Regions from separate parts of the Pseudoalteromonas thalassia genome, predicted to be linked through region 1. Evidence: predicted binding sites of a transcription regulator. Region 1 holds the regulator's gene; the other holds the start of a gene.

Evidence for each region. The regulator sigma-54, encoded in region 1, starts transcription at its own class of promoters, with help from an activator protein. The targets are predictions, from matches to a motif close to GTTGGCACGNNNNTNGNNT.
Region 2: AAEU31_RS10140 (DUF3192 domain-containing protein) is a predicted target of sigma-54. The motif match lies at 4,468-4,486, and genes of this name have one in related genera.

Annotation. Positions count from the first base shown of each region.
Region 1 covers NZ_JBMMUE010000012.1:39,755-47,328, reverse strand. Annotated here, with positions in the region: gene AAEU31_RS14425 (KpsF/GutQ family sugar-phosphate isomerase) at 1-491, shown strand, start outside; gene kdsC (3-deoxy-manno-octulosonate-8-phosphatase KdsC) at 495-1,046, shown strand; gene lptC (LPS export ABC transporter periplasmic protein LptC) at 1,043-1,597, shown strand; gene lptA (lipopolysaccharide transport periplasmic protein LptA) at 1,587-2,108, shown strand; gene lptB (LPS export ABC transporter ATP-binding protein) at 2,105-2,830, shown strand; gene AAEU31_RS14400 (RNA polymerase factor sigma-54) at 2,948-4,444, shown strand; gene hpf (ribosome hibernation promoting factor) at 4,471-4,758, shown strand; gene ptsN (PTS IIA-like nitrogen regulatory protein PtsN) at 4,762-5,214, shown strand; gene rapZ (RNase adapter RapZ) at 5,215-6,060, shown strand; gene AAEU31_RS14380 (HPr family phosphocarrier protein) at 6,072-6,344, shown strand; gene mgtE (magnesium transporter) at 6,556-7,574, shown strand, end outside.
Region 2 covers NZ_JBMMUE010000007.1:56,367-63,940, reverse strand. Annotated here, with positions in the region: gene AAEU31_RS10170 (transporter substrate-binding domain-containing protein) at 1-16, shown strand, start outside; gene AAEU31_RS10165 (DUF1289 domain-containing protein) at 13-258, opposite strand; gene AAEU31_RS10160 (1-acyl-sn-glycerol-3-phosphate acyltransferase) at 368-1,498, opposite strand; gene AAEU31_RS10155 (SO_0444 family Cu/Zn efflux transporter) at 1,652-2,932, opposite strand; gene zntR (Zn(2+)-responsive transcriptional regulator) at 2,916-3,329, opposite strand; gene AAEU31_RS10145 (D-2-hydroxyacid dehydrogenase) at 3,424-4,368, shown strand; gene AAEU31_RS10140 (DUF3192 domain-containing protein) at 4,528-4,911, shown strand; gene AAEU31_RS10135 (diguanylate cyclase) at 4,943-5,866, opposite strand; gene AAEU31_RS10130 (response regulator) at 5,835-7,574, opposite strand, start outside.

The DNA.
Region 1 (7,574 bases):
CTTTGGTTATGGGTGATGCAATGGCTGTTGCTTTACTCGAAACACGTGGCTTTACAGCCGATGACTTTGCATTATCTCATCCCGGAGGCAGCCTAGGTAAGCGCTTGTTGCTTACATTAAACGATGTAATGCACAGTGGTGATGCAACACCAATAGTGCACGAGTCGCAAAGCATTAAAGATGCGCTTATTGAAATGTCTGCTAAAGGGTTAGGTATGACAGCCGTGGTCGCGGAAGACCAAAAACTCTGCGGCTTATTTACGGATGGTGATTTACGTCGTATTTTAGAGCAACGTATTGATATTCATAGTACCGCCATTAGCCAGGTCATGACGCGCTCATGTACTACAGCCAGTGCAGAGATGCTGGCTGCTGAGGCGTTAAATATTATGGAACGCAAACGTATCAACGGCTTGATTGTAATCGATAAAAATAACACACCGATTGGCGCGCTTAATATGCAAGACCTATTAAAAGCAGGAGTTCTGTAAGTAATGACATTCGCCGAGCTATACCAGCCCCTTAGTCCTGATGTAAGTCAGCGTGCTCAAAAAGTTAAGTTACTAATATGTGATATTGATGGCGTTTTTTCTGATGGCCGAATTTATCTTGGAAATCAGGGCGAAGAGCTTAAAGCATTTAATACCAAAGATGGCTTTGGCATAAAAGCACTCATTAATAGTGGCTTTGAAGTTGCCGTTATTACTGGGCGCCATTCACAAATAGTTCAGCAGCGAATGACTAGCCTAACCGTGCAGCATATTTATCAAGGCCAAGAAACAAAGCTGATTGCATACCAAGAGTTAAAAGATAAACTTGGCCTAGAAGATGAGCAAATAGCGTACATTGGTGACGATGGCCCTGATTTGCCTGTAATGGAAAAAGTAGGCTTTGCGGTAGCAGTCAATGATGCGCACCCACTGATAAAAAAACTGGCTCACTATACGACCATGCTACCGGGTGGCTTTGGCGCTGTACGTGAATTAACAGATTTACTGATGTTAGAAAACGGTAAGCCGTTAACTAGCGATGGAACCAGCGCATGAATATAGCCCGTATTTTACTGAGTATTGTTTTTGTTTGTTGCATGGTGTGGTTGTGGTATCCGTACTTTAACCAAACAACAAACACAATAAATAGTGAAGACGAGATTATTGCAACTCCCGATTATACGGCCGTTGCACTAAAGCAAACCGCTTATGATGAGCAAGGCAAGATTAGCCATAAAGTGGCCGCTGCGAAAATGGAGCTTTATCAGCAGCTTGGGTTTACCTTTTTTGAGCAACCTATTTTTACACTTTATGGCGACCAGCAAATTTGGCAAGTAAAAGCTAAAGAAGCCACCTTATATGAAAACGATCAGCTTATTTTTGAAGGCGATGTTGTTGCTAAAAACTTAACCCATAATGGCATGATCGAAGATATTAAAGCTGAAAACATTAACGTTGATATAGAACAAATGACCATGTTTTCGAAGCAACCTGTGACGCTAACAGGACCAAATTTAAAAATTACCGGTAAAGGCCTAAAAGCTAATTTAAAAACCGAGATTGTAGAGTTAACTAACCATACACGAACCATATACTATGACCAATAAACTGAAGAAATTACTCCTGATCCCAAGCTTATTGATTGCCTTTTCAGGCGTAGCTGCCGAGCAGACAGGCGCACAAATTAGCATAAGCTCAGATCGTCAAACTGGTAAGCTAAAAGATGGCGTTGGTATATTTGAAGGCAATGTCGAAATTATACATGGTAACCGCCGGATCACAGCCGAACGCCTTGAAGCCCATGGTGGTGATACAGAAGGTACTGTTGAGTTAATTATCGCCACAGGTAAGCCTGCTTATTTTGAAGAAAAGCAAGCAGATGGCACGGTAATGAGCGCCAGTGCAGAAGAAGTTCGCTACGACGTAGCCAAGCGCTTCTTAACTTTAAATGGCGAAGCCGAAGTGACTCAAGCAGGCCAAAAAGTAACAGCGAAAAGCATTACTTATGATATGGCACAACAACTAATTAGCGCAGAAAAAGACGAAAACTCAACAGACCGTGTACACACAATCTTAGTGCCTGTTGACAACAAACAAGACGATAAAGGCCAACCATGAGCACATTAAAAGCAGAGCTTTTAGCAAAAAGTTATAAAGGCCGCCAAGTTGTCAAAAATGTGGGTCTTGAGGTTGAAGCGGGCAGTATCGTTGGTTTGCTTGGCCCAAATGGCGCAGGCAAAACCACCACTTTCTATATGATTGTTGGCTTAGTACCTAGCGATAAAGGCAAGATCAGCATTGATGATAATGATATTACACTTTTGCCAATGCATAGCCGAGCACGTTTAGGGATTGGTTACCTACCACAAGAGTCATCTATTTTTAGAAAGTTAACGGTTTATCAAAACCTAATGGCTATTTTAGAAACGCGTAAAGATTTAAATAAACAAGGCCGAGAAGAAACACTCAACAACTTACTTGATGAATTTAGTATTCAGCATATTCGTGATAGTCAAGGTATGGCCTTATCTGGGGGCGAGCGTCGTCGCGTAGAAATTGCTCGGGCATTAGCCGCAAACCCTAAATTTATCTTGTTAGATGAGCCTTTTGCTGGTGTTGATCCTATTTCAGTGTTAGATATAAAGAAAATTATTGAACACTTAAAAAATCGTGGTATTGGTGTATTAATCACTGACCATAATGTTAGAGAAACCCTTGATGTTTGTGAAAAAGCCTACATTGTTTCTCATGGGGAGCTAATTGCATCAGGAACACCTGAGCATGTTTTAGCTGACCAAACCGTACGCGATGTGTATCTAGGTGAGCAATTCAGGCTATAACCAATAAGCCACCATCTAGCGCATCTGCTAAACTAAATAACAATGACAATAAATCGATATAAATTTACCTGTGACTGCACAGGTGTCGATAACACATAAAAGGATTGTTAGGGATACATGAGGCAATCATTACAGCTGCGCATGGGCCAGCAACTTACAATGACTCCACAACTGCAACAAGCAATTCGCTTGCTGCAGCTTAGTACATTGGATCTCCAGCAAGAAATTCAAGAAGCACTTGATAGTAACCCTCTGCTTGAAGTGGAAGAAGCAGATTACAACGATGAAAACATTGGTAAGAACGAGCAAAAAGCTGAATCTGATGATACTCAGCTAAGTGCATCGGCCGAAGAAGCGCCGAGTGAGTACGAACAAGAAAGCAGCGATGCCCTTAACAAAGACACCGTTAGTGACGATTTAGCTATGGATGTGACATGGGATGAGTACATGAGTGCAGCCCCATCAACATCATCAGGTCCAATGCCAGAAGATGAGTCAATTTATCAAGGTGCATCGACTGAAACCCTCCATGAATACCTTATGTGGCAATTACAACTCACACCATTTAGCCCAACCGATGAAGCGATCGCTGTCGCCATCGTAGAGGCAATTGATGACTCAGGTATTTTAACTGTTAGCTGCGAAGACATAGTCGAAAGTTTTAATCAAAATAATGATGAAGAAGAAATCGAACTAGATGAAGTCGAAGCGGTCTTAAAGAGAATACAGTTGTTTGATCCAGTAGGGATTGGTGCCCGTAGCTTACAAGAGTGCTTATGTATCCAGCTTCGCCAATTCGATGCGAGTACGCCGTATTTAGCTGAAACTAAAATGGTTTTATCTGAGCATATTGAATTATTAGCAAGTCGCGACTATCGCACTTTGATGAAAAAGACTAAGCTTAAAGAAAGCGAACTAAAAGAAGTAATGACGCTGATCCACAGCTTAAACCCTAAGCCAGCAGACAGCATAGTTCGCGAAGAGTCTGAGTACGTTATACCCGATGTATCGGTTAAAAAAGTTAAAGGTCGTTGGGTCGTTGAACTAAACCCAGATTGTATGCCAAAAATTAGAGTGAATAGCCAATATGCAGCTATGTCACGCTCAGTAAAATCGAGCAGCGATAGCCAGTTTATTCGCTCTCATTTACAAGAAGCTAAATGGTTTATTAAAAGCTTAGAGAGCCGTAACGATACACTTTTAAAAGTGACCAATTGTATCGTACAGCAACAACAAGCATTTTTTGAACATGGCCCAGAAGCCATGAAACCAATGGTGCTGAACGATGTCGCAGAAATGGTCGAAATGCATGAATCGACAATTTCACGTGTTACAACACAAAAATACATGCACACCCCTCGCGGGATTTTTGAGTTGAAATATTTCTTCTCAAGCCATGTCAGCACAGAAAACGGTGGTGAGTGTTCATCAACAGCAATTCGCGCTTTGATCAAAAAGCTTATCGCTGCAGAAAACTCAGCTAAACCATTGAGTGATAGTAAAATTGCAGATATATTGGCTGAGCAAGGAATTAAAGTAGCTAGACGCACAATTGCAAAATATCGAGAGTCTCTAGCGATACCTCCGTCTAATCAGCGTAAGAGTTTGATTTAGACGTTTTACATAGAAGGAAAATGCTTATGCAACTAAATTTAACTGGTCGTCATGTAGAAATCACTGATTCATTAAGAGACTATGTAAACAGCAAGTTTGCAAAACTAGAAAGGCATTTTGACCACATTAATAATGTACATGTCATTCTAGATGTAGAAAAATTAAGCCAAAAAGCAGAAGCAACTTTACATGTAAATGGAGGCGAGCTCTTTGCCTCAACTGCACACCAAGATATGTATGCAGCCATTGACTCGCTAATCGATAAACTAGATCGTCAAGTCATTAAACACAAAGAGAAATTAGCTCGACACTAAATTATGAAACTTAGTTCACTTACTAACCAGGACTGCAGCAAAGCTGCGGTCCTTTTTAATAGCAAAAAAAGAATCCTTGAATATATCAGCGAGCTGGCTCACCAGCAGCTTCCTCATTTATCTCAACAAGACGTCCTTGATGCCTTACTCAATAGAGAAAAATTAGGCAGTACAGGTATTGGTCGTGGCATTGCTATTCCACATGGCCGCATGAGTGGTGCAGAGCAACCAAAGGCATTTGTCATAGTGAGTGAATCCCCAATCAATTTTGACGCAATTGATAACCGACCTGTGGATATTTTCGTTGCACTCATCGTACCAGATGGAGACAGCCAACTTCACCTAAAGACCTTATCGACAATTGCTGATAGACTAAAAGATAAAGAGTTTTGTAAACAGTTACGTAGCGCCAAAACAGACCACGAACTGTTTCAGGTCATATCAGCAGAGGCATAAATGGAATTAATTATCATCAGCGGTCGCTCAGGCTCAGGTAAATCGGTCGCTTTACGTGTACTTGAAGACTTGGGTTACTACTGTGTTGATAATATCCCAGTCAACTTATTACCTTCGCTTGTTCGTAGCGTTTCAGACAACTATGACAAAATAGCAGTCAGCATAGATGTGCGTAACTTACCGAAAGAGCAGCAAGAGTTTAATGATATTCTTGAATACCTGCCAGGTTTTGCAAACCCAACACTGTTCTATTTAGACAGTGATGACCAAACTCTGATCAAACGCTTTTCTGAAACGCGACGCTTACATCCTCTATCGATTGACTCGCTGCCACTCGATTTAGCAATTAAGCAAGAAAGAGTATTACTGGATGTACTGATCACGCGCGCTGATTTTATGATTGATACCACCGACCTGAGTGTTCATCAGTTAGCTGAATCAATTCGTGAAAAGATCTTAGGTAAAAAAGATAAAAAGCTGATTATCACCTTTATGTCGTTTGGCTTTAAACATGGTATTCCAAAAGAAGCCGATTACGTATTTGATGCACGTTTTTTACCAAATCCACATTGGGAGCCAGATCTAAAGCCACTCACTGGCTTAGATCAACCAGTAAAAGATTACCTTGCAAGTCATAGCATAGTGCAAAAATTTACATGGCAAATTCAAACATTTGTGCAAACATGGTTGCCTCACCTTGAGCGTAACAATCGAAGCTATCTTACTATCGCAATTGGTTGTACTGGCGGGCAACATCGCTCGGTATATTTAGCGCAGACCATTGGTGATAGCTTTTCAAAAACGCATGCGAACGTAAAAATCCGCCATCGCGAGCAAGATATTTAATTGGATGCCAGATGCACGCAGAAGACACGTTTTTAATTCAAAATAAGCTTGGCTTGCACGCACGAGCAGCCACTGTTTTAGCACAACTTGCTTTGCAATTTGATGCTAAAATTATGCTTTATCAAGACGATAAAGAAGCTGAAGGTGATAGTGTTTTAGCCTTAATGCTACTTGAAAGTAGTCAAGGTAAAGAAGTGCGTGTGGTATGTGAAGGCCCAGATGCAGAGGCTGCACTGAACGCAATTGGAGAATTAATTGCACAACGCTTTCATGAACAAGAATAGCGTTTGCTAAGGCTTAACCGTTTAAGTTAAACTTAGTTCAGGTATTTATAATTCTCTTTAAATATCCTACTTTTATATCGTTCACACCTTAAAAATACAAAGCACTTAATAATTTTATCGCAGTGTGAAGATATCCTGCAAATACACCACTTAGCAACTATGCTGTATTTGCAGAATCTGTATTAATCTATTTTCAGTTGTAAGGACGCCAATGCCAGAAGCCTTTGAACAAGACTACCCACTACAACAACTTAAACAAGTGACCAAGTCACTCAATAGTGGACAATTTGTTCAGGTGCGAGGCATGCTCGCTAAAACAGCTCCGTGTGATACCGCTTTATTATTAGAGTCATCTCCCCATAAAATTCGTCGCATGCTATGGCAGTTGGTAGACCCAGATGTGCGTGGTGATGTTTTAGAAGAACTCTCTGAAGACGTACGTTTAGGTATTATTGCTCAGATGGAGCCTGAGCACATTGCTGCTGCAACCGAAGACATGGACGACGATGACTTAGGTGAAGTTCTTCGTAGCCTTCCTGACACCGTTTATCAAGACGTAGTCAGTGCAATGGACTCGCAAGATAGAGAAAGGGCAACTCAGGCACTGTCGTACCAAGAGCGTTCAGCCGGTGCCCTGATGAACAGCGATACGGTAACAATCCGTCCAGATGTTACCTTAGATGTAGTCCTGCGCTATTTACGCTTGCGTGGTGAACTACCAGAGGGTACAGATGACTTATACGTTGTTGATAAACATAACTGCTTTTTAGGCGCGCTTTCGTTAACCACATTACTGACCAACTCATCGGATAAAATTGTTCGTGATTTAATGGATGAAGAGTGCGAGTCAATCCTGATCTCAATGGATGAAAGTGATGTAGCGCAATTGTTCGAGCGTCATAACTGGATTTCAGCCCCTGTTGTTGATGATAACGCTCACTTACTTGGTCGTATTACCATCGATGATATCGTTGACGTAATCCGTGAAGATGCTGAACATAGCATGTTAAGCCTTGCTGGTCTTGACGACGAAGAAGATACCTTTGCGCCAGTACTCAAAAGTTCGCAGCGTCGCTCTATTTGGCTGGGAGTTAACTTATTAACCGCATTGCTAGCAGCAATTGTGGCAAGCTTTTTTGAAAACACCTTAGCAATCTTGCCTATTTTGGCGGTACTAAATGGTATCGTACCTTCAATGGGTGGTGTTGCAGGTAGCCAAACATTAACACT
Region 2 (7,574 bases), on a different contig from region 1:
CTTAACTGAATTTTAAAAATCAAAACCACCTTGCGAGGGAGAAGACGGTGGGTTTTCTGCTTGTTGTTTTTTTTGTAGGTAACGCTTATATCGCTGTTGGCACAAGCTAATTACTTTACGCTTTTCGGCATTAGTAAACTTATTCCAATAGAAGCGTTCATCCCTGCTTCGATAACAGCCTTTACAATACCCTCGATTGTTAACCTGACAAATCCCTTTGCAAGGGCTTGGAATCTCAAAGATTTCAATTTGTTGCATCATATTTGCCAGTGACGAGTTCATAACTAAAGTATAGCCTGAAAAATAACCATAAAAAAAGCCACTTTATAAAAGTGGCTTTCTAACGCTATTTTTAGCCGCTAAAAATTTAGGCTAATTCACTGTTTGTCAGTTCTGCTTTACGATGAAAAGGCTTCGCATACATTGCAAGAACTAGTGGCTTTAATTCATCGGGTACTTTTGCCAAGCGAGCATTAAATGCCTCTGCATCTTTTTTATCGACAACGGCTTCTTTACAGCCACCAGCAATATAGTTACCAGGGTGTAGAAAGAATGAATCAACGATTTGCTGATCAATAGTTTTTGCAAGCTCTTCAGGTGACTCACAGCCTGACTCAATTGGCTCACCAAAGGCTAAATGCACATGTCCTTTAGCTGTACTAAAGCCTTCAACAATGCTGGCAATATCTTCGCCTTGTTGTTTAACATACTGACCATGTTGCTGCTTATGATAAAGTTCTTTTGCTTTAGCTATCGCACACGGCTCGTATTGATAAGAGATAGACACAGGCACAATTTTTAGTTCGCGCACGTATTCAGCAAACTCTTTCTTCTGCTTACGACCTTGTAACTGCAACATCTTAAGTAGAGCTGGATCTGTTTGGTCAAAACCATCTTTTGCTCGGCCTTCTTTTTGGGCTATCCAAATTGAGTGACCTTCAGCTAGGGAGTCATAAATATAAGCAGACAGCTGCGACAAAGCTTTTAGCATCTCTTTAGGTGCTTTCGCTGAGCGCTTCACAATAAAGCTTTTGTTTAAACGCATTAACTCAGTGATATAAGGAATTTGCAGTAAGTTATCACCAATTGCGATGCGAACAGTCGGCATATTATGTTTAAACAACCCCCAATTCACCAATGCAGGGTCAAGCACGATATCTCGGTGATTCGAGATAAATAAATAGGCTTGTTTAGGATCTAGTTTATCTATGCCTGAAAATGTCACTTCAGAAGTAGTACGGGTGATTAACTTATTTAAATAATCTGCCACTTCATGCTGTACTTGCTCAACCGATGAGGTATTACCCCACTTTTTACGCAGCTGGCTGCGCACTAATGGGCGAGTAATAAATGGAAAATAGGATAAAAAGCGCGGTAGATTATATTTGGCAATTACATCCACAAAAGCATTATCAGCAATTAAACGTGCTACTGAATCAGCGACTTCATCATCATTGTAAGGTCTTATGTCGGCGTATTTATCCACACTTTCACTCATTAAAAACTACTTAAGTTAAAAAACGGCACGCACAGCGCACCGTTTAAATATTTGGCGGATTATAACTCAGGCAATTTTAAATGCGAACCGAGACGCGATAGTTAACCAAGTTATTTGCCAAATGTTAGTAAAATATATTTTTATAACAAGTAATTATGCAATGCTCTTACCAGTTTGCGAGGACTTTTTCAGAACCATTTTTAACACTAATCTAAGCATTAAAGTAGCCAATACAATGCCCGATATAAAACTTAACCAATGCGGTAAAACTTCATGCTCTTCGCCTATCATCGGTGCCACCACAAAACCATATTGCGTCACTAAATAATCAGTTAAAAAGCCAAATACCAACGCTGTAGCAATCACACCTATTAAGTAAGCAACCACTGAACGCTTACCTAGTTCTTTACCCACAACACCTAAGGTTGCAATATTTGTAGCAGGGCCTGCCAACATAAAAACTAAGACTGCACCAGGCGATACACCACTGAGTAATAGTCCAGCAGCTATCGGTGTTGACGCTGTTGCGCAAATATACATAGGAATACTAATTAAAATAACCACAAGCATCGCAAGTATGCCACTGCCCCATTGGCTTAAATAAGATTCTGGCACATAGGTTTGTACTAAAGCGGCAAAGAATAAACCAATCATTAACCAAATCATGGTGTCTTCAAGTAATTTGTTACAACTAAAACTCACCGCTCGTTTCAGTTTACTAAAACGACTTTCAACGGCTTTAGTTGGCTGCTCACTGCTACAACAGCTTTTCTGCGAAGGTGCAGCTTGTTCACTTGCGCAACTTTGTTGCGGCTCTGGAGTAGCTTGTGAACCTTTATTACTACAACAACTTGTTGTTTTAATAGCCTCAAGTTCTTTAGTTGTTTGCTTGCTGCAACAACTTTGTGCGGGCTTAGCAGGCGCCTCTTTACTGCAACAACTCGATGTGGTCATAGGCTCAGGCTGTTTACTGCTGCAACAAGATGTTGTTTTGGTGTTCTCTTTATTTGCTGTTGTGCTTTGCTGTTGATGAAGCTCACTGTCTTTACCCACTAATACACCCGCCACAATGGCACTACACACGGCCGCAATTGGACGTATCACCGCCATAAATGGGCCTAGTAACACATAAGATACCGAGACCGAATCGACTCCCGTTTCAGGGGTTGAAACTAAAAATGCGGTGGTGGCACCTTTTGACGCCCCCGCCCTTCTTAAACCAATGGCAGCAGGGATAACACCACATGAGCACAATGGCATAGGAGCACCAATAAAAGCCGCTTTAACTGTGGTCCATAGCCCTTCTTTTCCTAAATGACGGTTAAGAAAGTTGGCAGGCAAATACACATTTAACAGACCAGCTATGAATAAGCCCAGCATTAACCAAGGCGCCGAGAGTAAAAACAGATGCCAAAAATTACTGAGTAAGTCCATCGATATCCTCCAGCGTCGTTAGTATTGAACAGTTTTCAGCGGGTTCTTCGCCACCACAACATTTATCAGCCAATAATGAAAGTGAGTCATAAAAGCGGGTAAGCTCCGCAATTCTTTGTGCTACGAGATCGCGCTTTTGTAACGTCATCTCTTTAACTTCATGGCAAGAGTGCTGATCTTTATGAAACTTAATTTGCAGCAACTCTTTGATCTCAGCCAAACTAAAGCCAACATTCTTTGCTCTGAGAATAAACGCCATTTGCTTATAGTCATCCTCAGAATAAAAACGATATCCCACGTCTGAACGCGAACTTGGCGTTAACAAACCATGCTTTTCGTAGTACCTTAGGGTATCTGTTGAGACACCCAACTGGCGGGAAAACTCACCTATTTTCATCACCGTCTCCATTGTGAAGCGTTTATTTATTATGCTCACTATAAACCTTGGAGTACACCCCAAGGTCAAGCAATAAATTAAAAAAGGAAAGCACATGAATATTACTGTCCTTGATGCAGCAACATTAGCCAACACTTCGTTAGATGCCTTAGCACAGCTAGGTAAATTAACTTGTTACGATCTAACTTCCCAAGAGCAAGTTGTTGAGCGCTGCCAAAATGCTGATGTAATTATCAGTAATAAAGTGGTGATTGATCAGCACGCTATGAGCCAGTTAACTAATTTGAAATTAATATGCGTTGCAGCAACAGGCACTAATAATATCGATTTAGAGGCAGCAAAAGAGCATAACATTGCAGTGACAAATGTGGCGGGCTATTCAACACCGAGCGTGGTGCAGCATACCTTTACCTTAATCACTAACTTATTGGGTAATACTCATAGATACATTAATGATTGCCAGCAAGGTTTATGGCAACAAAGCCCAATGTTTTGTCGCTTAGATTACAGCTTTAATGAAATTGCCGGCAAAACATTGGCAATTGTTGGTTATGGGTCATTAGGTAAAGCTGTGGCTGATGTAGCGCGTGCCTTTGGTGCCAATGTCATCATTAGTGAGCGAAAAGGTCATACGCCTCGTGAAGGTCGTGTTAGTTTTAATGATGCCCTAAGCACAGCCGATATTATTAGTGTTCATTGCCCGCTAACGGATGAAACACGCAACCAAATAGCCGCGGCAGAATTAAGCATGATGAAATCGTCAGCTATTATTATCAATACCGCTCGTGGTGGGATTATCAATGAAGCCGATTTAGCTGACGCTTTAGCTAATAATGTCATTGCTGGCGCAGGTGTAGATGTACTTAGTAAAGAACCCGCAGAGCAAACAAACCCGCTGGCACTATACAAAGGCGCAAACTTATTACTCACACCACACATCGCATGGGCAAGCCAAGAATCAATCGCTCGCCTAGTTAACGAAATAGCTTTAAATATCCAAGCATATAACCAAGGCGAACCACGGAATAGATTAGTCTAAAATACAACAAATTAGTCAAACAGACTAATCTACGTGTTTATTTAGCCTACCACGCATGAAAGTTAACAGACAAAACATTGATTTAAAAAGATTTTTAAAGTTGGCAAGCTGATTGCTATTTAACAATCACTTAAACTCGAATTTCTAGGGATAAAAAAAATGAAAAAAGCTCTTCTAATCGCTGCACTATCTGCTCCATTCTTAACAGGTTGCGTTATTGCAGTTTCAGATGGCGAAGCCGATACGCATTGGGCAGGTAGTTCTTCATCAAGCTGGGAGAAGCAACATAAAAATAATCGTGAAATTATTTCTAACCTTGCACTCGATACCAGTTATCAAACAGTATTAAACAAACTTCATACACCTAACTTTACCGAGCTGCTAAAACAAGGTGATGATGTATATCAAGTGCTATTTTATGTTACGCATAGCATTCATTCAGATGGCAAGATGACAAAAGATGAGTGCACACCTTTAGTATTTAAAAATGATAAGTTAATCGGCGTGGGCGATACAATTTATCAATCGCTAAGTAACGGCTAATTAGCAAGCTAAAGTTAAGAGTAGGCTTTGCCTACTCTGATTCATTTACCGCAACCATCCTTGAAACAACTTTATCGCGTCCAGTATCTTTAGCTTGATACAAACCTAAATCAGCCTCTTCTAATAAAGTTTGCTCTGCGTATACTTGCCCGGTTTCAGTGGTGGCAATACCAATACTAATCGTAATGTGATCAGCATTTAAAGACGCTTTATGAGGGATATTTAGTTTATTCACTGCATCGCGTAGTTTGTTAGCAAATGCAATAGCTTCTTTTGCAGAAGTGTTTGGCAGTACCGCAGCAAACTCTTCACCACCATAACGTGCTACAAAGTCACTGCCGCGCTCACATGCACCAACAAGCGCGTGAGCAATTTTTTTCAAACAATCATCCCCGGCTCTATGTCCATAACAATCGTTGTAGCGTTTAAAGTGATCAACGTCCATTAACAGCACAGATAACGGTGTACAGTCTCGACGACTTCGACGCCATTCACGAGCTAAATTCTCATCTAAATAACGCCTGTTAGGTATTTCCGTCAACCCATCAATTGAAGCAAGCATTTCAAGAAGGTCATTTTTTTGCTTAATTAATAACTGATTGCGTACCCTTGCACGAACTATCGCAGCACTAAAAGGTTTAGTGATGTAGTCCATTGCACCTAATTCAAGGCCCTTTGCTTCATCATCATGGCTGTTATTCGCGGAAATAAAGATAACGGGTAACATGCTGGTTGTGGCATTTTCTTTTAACTTGCCAAGTACCTCGTAACCATCAATGCCGGGCATCACTATATCTAAAATCAACAAGTCGACAGTTTGAGTTTTCAAAAACGTCAGTGCTTTTTCACCACTTTCAACACAAAAAACATCGTAGTCTTGCTGCAACGTTTTCTCTAATACCAAGCGATTTAACGGATCATCATCAACAATCAGTACCTTGGCTCTTTTCAACATGTGTAGATCCTTGTTCGATGATAAATGCAATCACTTGCTGTAATTGGCATTGCAATTCATCATTTAATTGTTCGGGCAGTTCACCAGTTTTCTTCAGCTTGACTTCACATTCCTGAGCGCACGCTGACAAACGTTTAAAACCGAGGTTTCCAGCTGACCCTTTAAGATTATGCACCACACGTATCAGCTCTTGCGCAGTGTTTACTTTAGATATGAGTAATAACTGCTCTTGTGCCATAATCGCAAACTTTGACAACATAGTTAATACTAACTTAGTGCTGTTTCCAAATTGAGATAGAATAAAGTCTTGATCGAAAAAGGATTCTTTTTTATGTTCCAATTCATTCATGGCTAAAAATAATTTGCTCGCAACAATTGGCTTGGTTAGGTGCTTATTCATACCAGCTGCAACTGATTGCTCTATGTCAGCAGGTTCACTGTGTGCCGTTAATGCATAGATTGGTATTTGTTGTTTACTAAATGTCTGACGAATAATGCGCGTTGCTTGGCAACCATCCATTTCTGGCATTTGAATATCCATAAAAATCAGATCAGGTTGCAATGACTTTGCAAGCTTTATCGCTTTTTCACCACTGTCTGCACAAACAACATTAACATCAGCTTGCTCTAGAATACTTTTAATTATGTTTAAATTTAGTGGGTTATCGTCTACAGCAAGTACGAGTAAGCCTGATAAATCCATTTTAGAGGGTAACGACACCACAGACTTTTTGGCCGGCTCTGTGGTTTTATCAAGCTGTAAGCAAAAGTAAAACTCACTGCCTTTGCCTTTTTCACTCTCAAGCTTGATTTCACCTCCCATCAAGGCAACCTCATACTTCACAATGGCAAGACCAAGTCCTACGCCTTGATGTGAACGAGTAAGAGATTCATCGCCCTGTGTAAACGCATCAAATAAACAACTTTGATCTTCTTGGCTTATCCCTATACCAGTATCTTTGACGTTAAAACAAATAAGTTGCTGCTCTGTTGATTGTTCAATGAGCTTCATACACAAGGTGACACTGCCTTGCTCTGTAAACTTAGCGGCGTTTGTCAGTAAATTTCCTAACACTTGTTGCAAACATATTTGGTCGCCAATTAAGCTGTCATTGATATCATCATCACATTCAATATTAAAAGTTAAGCCTTTTTTTCTGCACAGTGGTGCGATCAAGCCTTGGCAATACTCAATTAAATTAGAGACACTAAATGGCGCATTACTTAATTGCATTTGCGAGTTTTCTGCTCGAGCAAAGTCAAGCATGCGATTAAGTAAAGTAAGTAAACTATTTGCCGCAGATTTAGCTTGTTCTGCATGAGTACGCTGCTCAGCTGATAAGCCTTGTAAAGCAATTACATCAATTAGGCCTAACACTACATTCAACGGCGTACGAATTTCATGACTTAAGTTTGCAATAAATCGGCTCTTTGCCAGTGTTGCTCGCTCAGCATCGTCTTTTGCTTGCACAAGCGCTGTAACATCTTGCACATGCACAACATAGTAGTCGGGTGTTTGCTCGCCATTAAACACTAATGAAACACTAATTTGTAGCCATCGCTTTTGCTCTTGTTGTGGCAGGCTAAAGTGATAGACATTCTTTTTCTCGTTGAGTAAATCTAGTAATGTCTCTTTTAATGTATTAAATGATTGCTCAGCAAATAGGTCTTCCAATGTATAGTGACTAGGTGATTTATTACCTAAATC